2 regions of the Acinetobacter suaedae genome follow, and region 2 is predicted to be linked to the other one. Evidence: predicted binding sites of a transcription regulator. Region 2 holds the regulator's gene; the other holds the start of a gene.
What was found. Region 2 encodes PhoB, which activates phosphate uptake and scavenging genes when phosphate is short. Its sites were predicted from a motif close to TGTCATNAANCTGTCATAA; they were not measured.

Region 1: a site for PhoB is predicted at 2,068-2,086, ahead of F2A31_RS08215 (porin). Genes of this name have one in related genera too.

The regions. Positions count from the first base shown of each region.
Region 1 is NZ_CP043909.1:1,749,608-1,753,816, forward strand. Features, by position in the region: gene F2A31_RS08190 (NAD(P)-dependent oxidoreductase) at 1-68, shown strand, start outside; gene F2A31_RS08195 (hypothetical protein) at 156-437, opposite strand; gene F2A31_RS15895 (putative periplasmic lipoprotein) at 645-857, opposite strand; gene F2A31_RS08205 (YARHG domain-containing protein) at 1,216-1,485, shown strand; gene F2A31_RS08210 (HIT family protein) at 1,557-1,970, shown strand; gene F2A31_RS08215 (porin) at 2,225-3,313, shown strand; gene F2A31_RS08225 (YidB family protein) at 3,867-4,209, opposite strand, start outside.
Region 2 is NZ_CP043909.1:91,113-95,321, reverse strand. Features, by position in the region: gene F2A31_RS00450 (SDR family NAD(P)-dependent oxidoreductase) at 1-121, opposite strand, end outside; gene F2A31_RS00445 (TetR/AcrR family transcriptional regulator) at 424-1,101, shown strand; gene phoB (phosphate regulon transcriptional regulator PhoB) at 1,352-2,062, shown strand; gene phoR (phosphate regulon sensor histidine kinase PhoR) at 2,071-3,426, shown strand; gene F2A31_RS00430 (PACE efflux transporter) at 3,492-3,944, opposite strand; gene F2A31_RS00425 (LysR family transcriptional regulator) at 4,039-4,209, shown strand, end outside.

The DNA of each region.
Region 1 (4,209 bases), 1.7 Mb from region 2:
AGCCTAATAGTGACTTTTCGGCTGCCGTGAAAATGTATGAATCATGGAGTAAAATTACATTGGAATAAATCTAAAACTTAAAACCTTACGTTAATTATTACGTTAAAAAACCGCTCTTTTTGAACGGTTTTTAACTAGATTTCTAGTGAAAAAAATTATTTACTATTCACATCAATTTTAAATATCTTTCCATTACATACCCAAACCGTATAAACCTGCATATCGACCTCATAAACATATTCTGTTGCATGACAGAAAGATCGGCCATCTTTATGTTTGAAATATCGTGGATAAGACTTCCCCATTTTTCTAAATAAATCACTTTCACTATCTCCAATGCTCACAAGCTCATAGGCGGAACGCATTGAATTCGTTTCTCTGGCAAAAGTAGTAACTGACATTAAAATTGAAATTATTGCGAGTATTAAGTATTTCATTTTATAAAGCTCTTATTCTTTAATTCACATAATTTATCAAACAGTAAAATATAGTCATTACAAAAAAGCTAATGCTTTGTACTACGACCTAGAGCATCGGATTATGAGTCTGCTGCTCTAGGTAACTAAATTTAGCATCTCTTTGACCCTGAACCCTAAAGTTCAAGGGCTATTTTATGTAGAATCTCTAGCTAAAATATGCTTTATTCAGAAGCTTATCGTGTATTTCGTATTCAGATTGGCATGTTCAGATAAGTTATGTACATCCTGATCAGTGATAATGCCATGCTCAGTCATCTTAAAGCTATTGTAAGCTTCATTTTTAGGAACAACTGGAGCTTTATTTATACTTTCATAATTCGAAGATGCGCAGCCAACGAGACCTAATCCCAGTGTATATGCAATTAATAATTTCTTCATAATTCCGTTAATTACTATAAAAGTCACATAATCTAACAAACTATTCCGTGAATGTCTTATGACTAAAATTTATGAGTTCCAACATCAAAACATTAAGCTAGAAGTGTAAAATCGCTTAATTAAATTTTAAAATTTAGAGGTTGGATCAGACAAATCTGTCTAAAAACTAAAGAGTCCACTATATCCAAATTACTTTAAAGTTATTGATATAAAACAATTTTTTCTAAAATTAAGAATAAATTATGGAGTAAAATTACACTCGAATAATACAGTTTTATTGAAATTTCATCAATAAACCTTATATTAGTACATGCGCTAGGTTCAACTTAGTGCTTATTCATAACGAGAGGAATACCTCATGAAGAAGTTTACAGTTGCAGTTTTTGCAAGTTTCGCCGCACTGACAAGTTTCAGTATGCAAGCTTCCGCTTCAGAGCAAGAATGTAAAAAGTTACAAGATAACTATAACCTTATCTATGCATCTAAAGGTTTCTGCTTCAAAGATGCTGATGCGAAAGCAAAATACGGTAATGAAAACTGCCACACAACTAAGCCTAAGTTTTCTGAAAAAGAACAACAACGCTTAGATGAAATCAAAGCACGTCAAAAAGAATTGAATTGTAAATAAGCCTATTCTCTTGATTAACGTCGATAAAAGTTATCGACTTATTCAATGAGAATTATTTTAAAGGACTAATCATGGCATACGATGACCAAAATATTTTTGCAAGAATCCTGCGTGGTGAATTACCAGCGATAAAAGTTTATGAAGATGAACAAGTTCTTGCGTTTATGGATATCATGCCTCAAGCCGATGGTCACACTTTAGTGATTCCAAAGACCCCAGCGGTTACCTTACTAGACCTCCCTGCCGATGCCGCTGCTTATACGATTCAGATCGTGCAGAAAGTTGCTCAGGCGATGGAAAAGGCGCTAGACGTACAAGGCATTGTATTAATGCAACTAAACGGTGCCCCTGCTGGTCAAACTGTACCTCACGTACATTTTCATTTGATCCCAAGTTCAATCCATGAACTAGGTCGTCATGCTGCCCAAATGGGTGATCAAGAAAAGATTAAATCGCTGGCTGAAAAGATCAAAGCTGCGCTTTAAATCTTGATGTCAATAAAACGGAGCTTTGGCTCCGTTTTTTATTTTTGACTATTTGTATAAAAATCAATAATAAAACTAACTCTCACTCTACATTAACCGTCATTAAACTGTCATTTTTCCTTCACTTCTCTGTCACAAAGTTTACCGATACTGCATACAAGTTAGTGAGCTATGTAACTTTTTGTACACCAGCAAACTTATAACAGTAACTAAGGCAACAGCCATTTACAAAAAAGTGTTTTGGAGAAATCTCAATGAAAAAATTGCTTCTTGCTGCTACTGTAGCAACTTTAGCCATGAATGCAGCACAAGCAGCACCTACATTGTATGGTAAGCTCAATGTGACTTTGGACCAAATTGATAAAAATGGCTTTAAAGATGAAAGCGTAACAAAAGTAAATTCTAATGCGTCTCGTATCGGCATTAAAGGTGAAGAAAAATTAACTGAAAACCTTTCTGCTGTTTATTTAATTGAATGGCAAATCAATGCAGATGGTGATGGTGACCAATCTTTCACAAACCGTAATCGCTTTATCGGTCTTAAATCAGAAGGCGTAGGTACTTTAAAAGTAGGTCAATACGACTCTTATTTCAAAACTGCAGCTGGTAATAATCAAGATATTTTTAATGATCACAATGAACTCGATATGACTGCTGTTTTAGCAGGTGAAGATCGTTTAAAAAATGTGATCGGTTTCGAAACTGACAAAAAATTATTAGGTGGGTTGGCTTTCAACGTGATGTTCCAACAAGGTGAAGAGTCATCTAGTACGGAAAATGCAGCTAAAGGCTACAAAGGCAGTCGTGATGGTTTTGGTGATGGCGTTTCAGCATCGATTACTTACGACAATAAAGACTATGGTTTAGCTGCCGCAGTAGCAGGAAACTATGGCATCGCATCTAAATATGGCGCATATGGATTATCTGGTATTTATACAGATGCAATCCGTGTAACAGGTTCACTTGATTTCACGAAATTAGGTTTTGATGGTTTTGTTTTGGGCGCTTTATGGCAAACTGCTCAACCTACAGATGATACTGTGACGACAACCAGTGGTTCTGATGTAACCTCTTATAAAGGTCTACAAGAAGATGCATATGGTGTAACAGCAGCATACAAGATCCCTTCTACTCCGATTAAGTTAAAAGCACAGTATATTTCTGCTACGACAGAGTCGAATGGTCGTGATGATCGTAAACAAGATCTTTATGGTCTAGGTGCTGATTATCAAATCAATAAACAAGCACGTTTCTATGGCGTAGTTGGTCAGCAAAAACGTGATTGGTTAGTGAAAGATGATAAGAAAACAACTATTGGTTTAGGTATGGAATATAACTTCTAATTTGAAGCTTATTTCCTAATCAGTAAAAAAGGGCTTTATGCCCTTTTTTCATTTAGAGAATAGATAAATCGTTGCCACTACATTCATGAAAACAATTGAAATAAATGAATACCATAAAATTTTAAAAAAATGATCCTTTCTTAAAACATAATAAATTAAAAGTATGATCAGCAGTATCGTGGAGAAAAACAGCCAAATTATTCCAAGTAATTGGGAGCTTTCCCAAATATTTTTTTCTACTACAAAATAAACGTCTTTGTATAAAGATGGTATAAATAAAATCGATAAGAGAGATGAAAAGATAAATAACTTTTGTCGGAACTCTTTAATAAAAAAAGCAACAAGTATCAACATCGGTAAAGTGATGACGAAATAGATAAAAAATATTAAAAAGAAGCCAACTCCTGACCCTGCCACACTCATAACATTCCCTAAACCATCTTAGCTTTTGTTCAAAATTTTATTGAAGTATTATCGCCACAATGCAATTATGCATTATTCAAAACCTAAAGCTCATTTGGATATGAGCTTTAGCTTCACAGAGAATAAACAACTATTTTTTTAAAAAACCACCCACTAGATTCAAAACATTTTGAATATCATTATTTGCTTCTTGTGGATTAGTGCCGCTCCCTTGTGGCGTTAGAGAGTCGATCACCTGCGGTAAAACAGAAGCGATCGCACCATAAATCTCCTGTTTAGGTGCTTGAGTCTGCTGAGCAACCTGCTCTACATCTTGATCGTCAAACAAACTCTGCATGTTTTGAGTTGGTATATCTGTATTATTTGGCTGATTAGGATCAACCCAACTTTGTACTTGGTTCGCCAAACCTGCATTTTTTAATTTGTCCAACGCACCTTGCAAACCACCTTGTTTTTGAATCCAACCCAAAATT
Region 2 (4,209 bases):
TCTCATTGATATCACTCAATGACAAATGGCAACCTTGTTGAGCCAATAAAAGTGCCAGTTGTTGTCCAATCCCAGAGCCAGCACCTGTGATCGCTGCGACTTTATTTTTAAAGTTTTTCATTGCCTATCCTTTGTATTGCGAATGATTTGCACATATTCGCTCAGATCATGTGCCGTTTAACTTGTAACCAATATAATTTTGACAATACCGGTTGTCAATATAGTACACTATGCTTTTAAGACAAATGGCAAGAACAAACATAATGCTTGTCATAAATGCTCGTTCTAAGATCTGTTGGTATTTGAGTCATACACACGTTACTAGCTCAAGTGACAGAAACAAGACATATTATTTTAAACAGTTTGCAATCTAAGCACTGCTAGACATACGATATATAGACTTTTTTAGGGAACGGTTTTTCGATGACAACTGAGAAGCAAGCCAAGACAAAGAAAAAAAATAGCGAAACCAAAGAACGTCAATTCAAAGGTCTGTCTTTAACTGAACGCAAAGAAGCTCGTCGGGAGAAACTGATCGAGGCGGGTATTGCGACTTACGGGACAAACGGTTTTTTCTCTGTGACTGTTAAAGATGTTTGTAATGAAGCAAAACTCACTGAACGCTATTTTTATGAATCATTTAAAAAAAGTGAAGATTTATTCCAAACTGTTTTTTTGCGTATGATTAGCAAAATGCAAAGTTGTTTGACCCAAGCTGTATTGATGGCAGCACCTGAACCTAAAAATATGGTCACAGCAGGTTTATCTGCCCTACTCAAAACAATTAGAGATGACCCTCGGATGGCACGGATTATTTATATTGATGCGATGCTCGTCCAAGATCTACACAATCAGGCCACCATCCAAGAAACCTTGACCCAATTCGATCGGATTATCCAAGGCTTTGTAATGATTACCATGCCCAATGTACCGCAAACCACAGAAGAAGTGTCTCTAATGGCAACAGGTCTAAATGGCTATGTGACTCATATTATTATTCGTTGGGTCTCTGAAGGCTTCAAGCAACCTTTAGAAGATGTTCTAACTGCTTGTTGTGCTGTGTTTTTATCATTTATTGAAAACACCACACAAAAAAAATAAAATCATTTTACAGTTTTGTGACAATTATGACGATAACAAGACAGTGATGTTAAACAGATGAATTTATTTACTTTAGTCATTTGTGAATTGTCATCAATTAGTCACTCCTCTGCCCCACAATTGTCACAATTTATTGCTAAATTCGACTTTATTTACCCTTTTGCAATGATATTGTCATAATTAATCTTTGTAATAAGCCTGTCATAACAACAAAACGGTTAACCGTTACAGATTTTGAGGGTATTGCGCTGTGAAAGATGACTATATTTTAATTGTCGATGATGAGCTACCGATCCGCGAAATGATCCATACCTCTTTGGATATGGCTGGCTTCCAATGTTTACAAGCTGAGGATGCTAAGCAAGCGCATCAGATTATCGTTGATCAGCGTCCTGCTCTTATCTTGCTGGATTGGATGCTGCCAGGTGGCGTAAGCGGTGTAGATTTGTGCCGTCGTTTGAAACGAGATGAAAACTTAGCAGAGATTCCTGTAATCATGCTCACGGCTCGAGGCGAAGAAGACCATAAGGTTCAAGGTCTCGATGCAGGTGCAGATGACTACATGACCAAACCTTTTTCAACCCGCGAACTGGTTTCACGTATCAAAGCGGTATTGCGTCGTGCCAATGCGCTAAGCGGCGAAAAAGTGATTGATGCCAATGGCTTAATGCTAGATCCTGTAAGTCAACGTGTAAGCTTTGGCAACAGCATTCTCGATATGGGCCCAACTGAATATCGTTTACTCGCCTTCTTTATGACACATCCAGAACGTGCTTATACACGTGCCCAATTACTTGACCAAGTATGGGGAGGAAATGTGTATATTGAAGACCGTACCATTGATGTGCATATTCGTCGTTTGCGCAAAGTGTTAGAGCCTTTTGGTGTCGATCGTTTTGTTCAAACGGTACGAGGCACAGGTTATCGTTTTTCTACACGAGCTGATTTGGCAGCAGGTTAAAACCTTTTATGTATGAACCATATCCCGTCCCTGAGCTGGCGCGCGAACATCAACGTTTTCAATACAGCAGCTTATGGACGTTTGCAAAACAAGATTTAAGACTATTACTATTTTTCTTATTGATTGCAAGCTTAATTGGATTTGGGGTTGGATACTTTTGGAGCTGTATCTTCGTTGCTTTTGTGGTGTTTTTCATCCTACAGCTTCGCTCACTTTATCTCGTCAATGAATGGATCTCTAATCGCCCTTACGATATGCCACCGAATCTGAATGGGATTTGGGGTGCATTATTGTTCAACGTCTATCGTGCTCAACGCCAAGAACGTATTGTACAAGCCGAAATGGTGGGTTTGATTGATCGTGCACAATCATCATTGGTAGCGTTGGCAGAAGCCGTTGTCTTGATTGATGACCAACATCAGCTCGAATGGTGGAATCCAGCCGCAGAAAAATTATTGGGTATCAATCCAATGGATCGCGGGCGTAACTTGCTGTCGATCTTGCGCCAACCCAATTTTATTGAATATTTTAACCATAGTGATCAAGCACCCGATGGCATCCGTCTACAAGCGCAAATGGATGAAGAACGCTATGTGCAAGTCAAAATTACCCGCTTTGGAGGTGAAAGCCGTCTTTTGGTCGCACATGACATCACCCGTATGCATAATCTTGAACAAATGCGTAAGGACTTTGTTGATAATATTTCACATGAGTTACGTACCCCACTGACCGTACTCAGTGGCTATATCGAAACCTTTACTGATCAGGACGATATCACCCCTCGCTGGAAACGTGCTTTTACGCAAATGCAATCACAAACCAAACGTATGAATGCATTGGTTAATGACTTATTGCTCTTGTCCAATCTCGAAAATAATAAAAAAGTTGCAAAAAATCAGATTATTGAGATGGCAAATTTAATGAATCAATTATTTGATGATGCTCGTGCCTACAATCTTGATTATGGTCACACACTCAACTTAGACATTGATAGTCACTGTGATCTGATCGGCTCAGACATGGAAATTGCCAGTGCTTTCAGCAACCTCATTACCAATGCGATTAAATACACGCCCAAAGGTGGCATTATTACCATTGGATGGCATGAGGATGGGGATCAAGCCTATTTTACCGTTCAAGACAATGGCATTGGAATAAATCCGAAACATTTACCTCGTCTAACTGAGCGATTTTATCGGGTGGATAGTGCGCGTAGCCGCCAAACAGGTGGAACGGGTTTAGGCCTTGCAATTGTGAAACACGTATTGATGCAACACGGTGCACATCTCGAAATTAGCTCCAAAGAAAATGAAGGCTCAACTTTTACAGCCGTTTTTCCAAAAGAACGTCTCTATATTGGATAAATGGGCAGTTGAATAACTACAGACAGCCGATCTAAACAAATCGGCTATTTTGATTTGGAATTGAATTAATTATTTACTGTTGCATTCAACTGCTTTGCTTCAAGTAAATGGCTCGGCAAACCAAAAATATGATCAAAGAAATAGTTATACACAAAGGTATAACATGGGATGAGGATCATCAAACTAAAATCCAATAAAAATGCTTTGAGCAAACTGATCTGCATCCACCACGCAATCAATGGAATCAAGATCGTTACCAAAACAATTTGAAACCCGATTGCATGTGCGATCCTTCTTTTCACAGTACGCGTTTTAGAAATTTGTCGTTTTTCCCACATTTCAAAAACATAGTTGTAGAAAAAATTTACCGTCACCGCAATAACTGCGATTAGCACTGATAATGGCCCTGTATGACTCATACTGGTACCAGAAAGCGCTGCCAAAATCATGGCACAGATCAAAAAGCTAAACACTTCATAGAAAAAAACATAAGTTACTCTTCGTTTCGTTCCTTGCATGATCACACCTTAAAATCAACAATGGCTAGATTTTACGCTTTAGATCTGATAAAAAAAGTCAATCGTTATCAGATTTACTGACAAGGGAATTGCAATGAAACTGAGCAGTGAGCAGCTTGAATTGATTCTAGAAATCATTGATCGAGGAAGTTTCTCTGCAGCTGCCCGCACCTTAAATCGGGTTCCTTCCGCAGTGAGCATGGCAATTGCCAATTTAGAAGCTGAATTGAATTTAAAATTATTTGAACGCAGCAAAAATCATCTA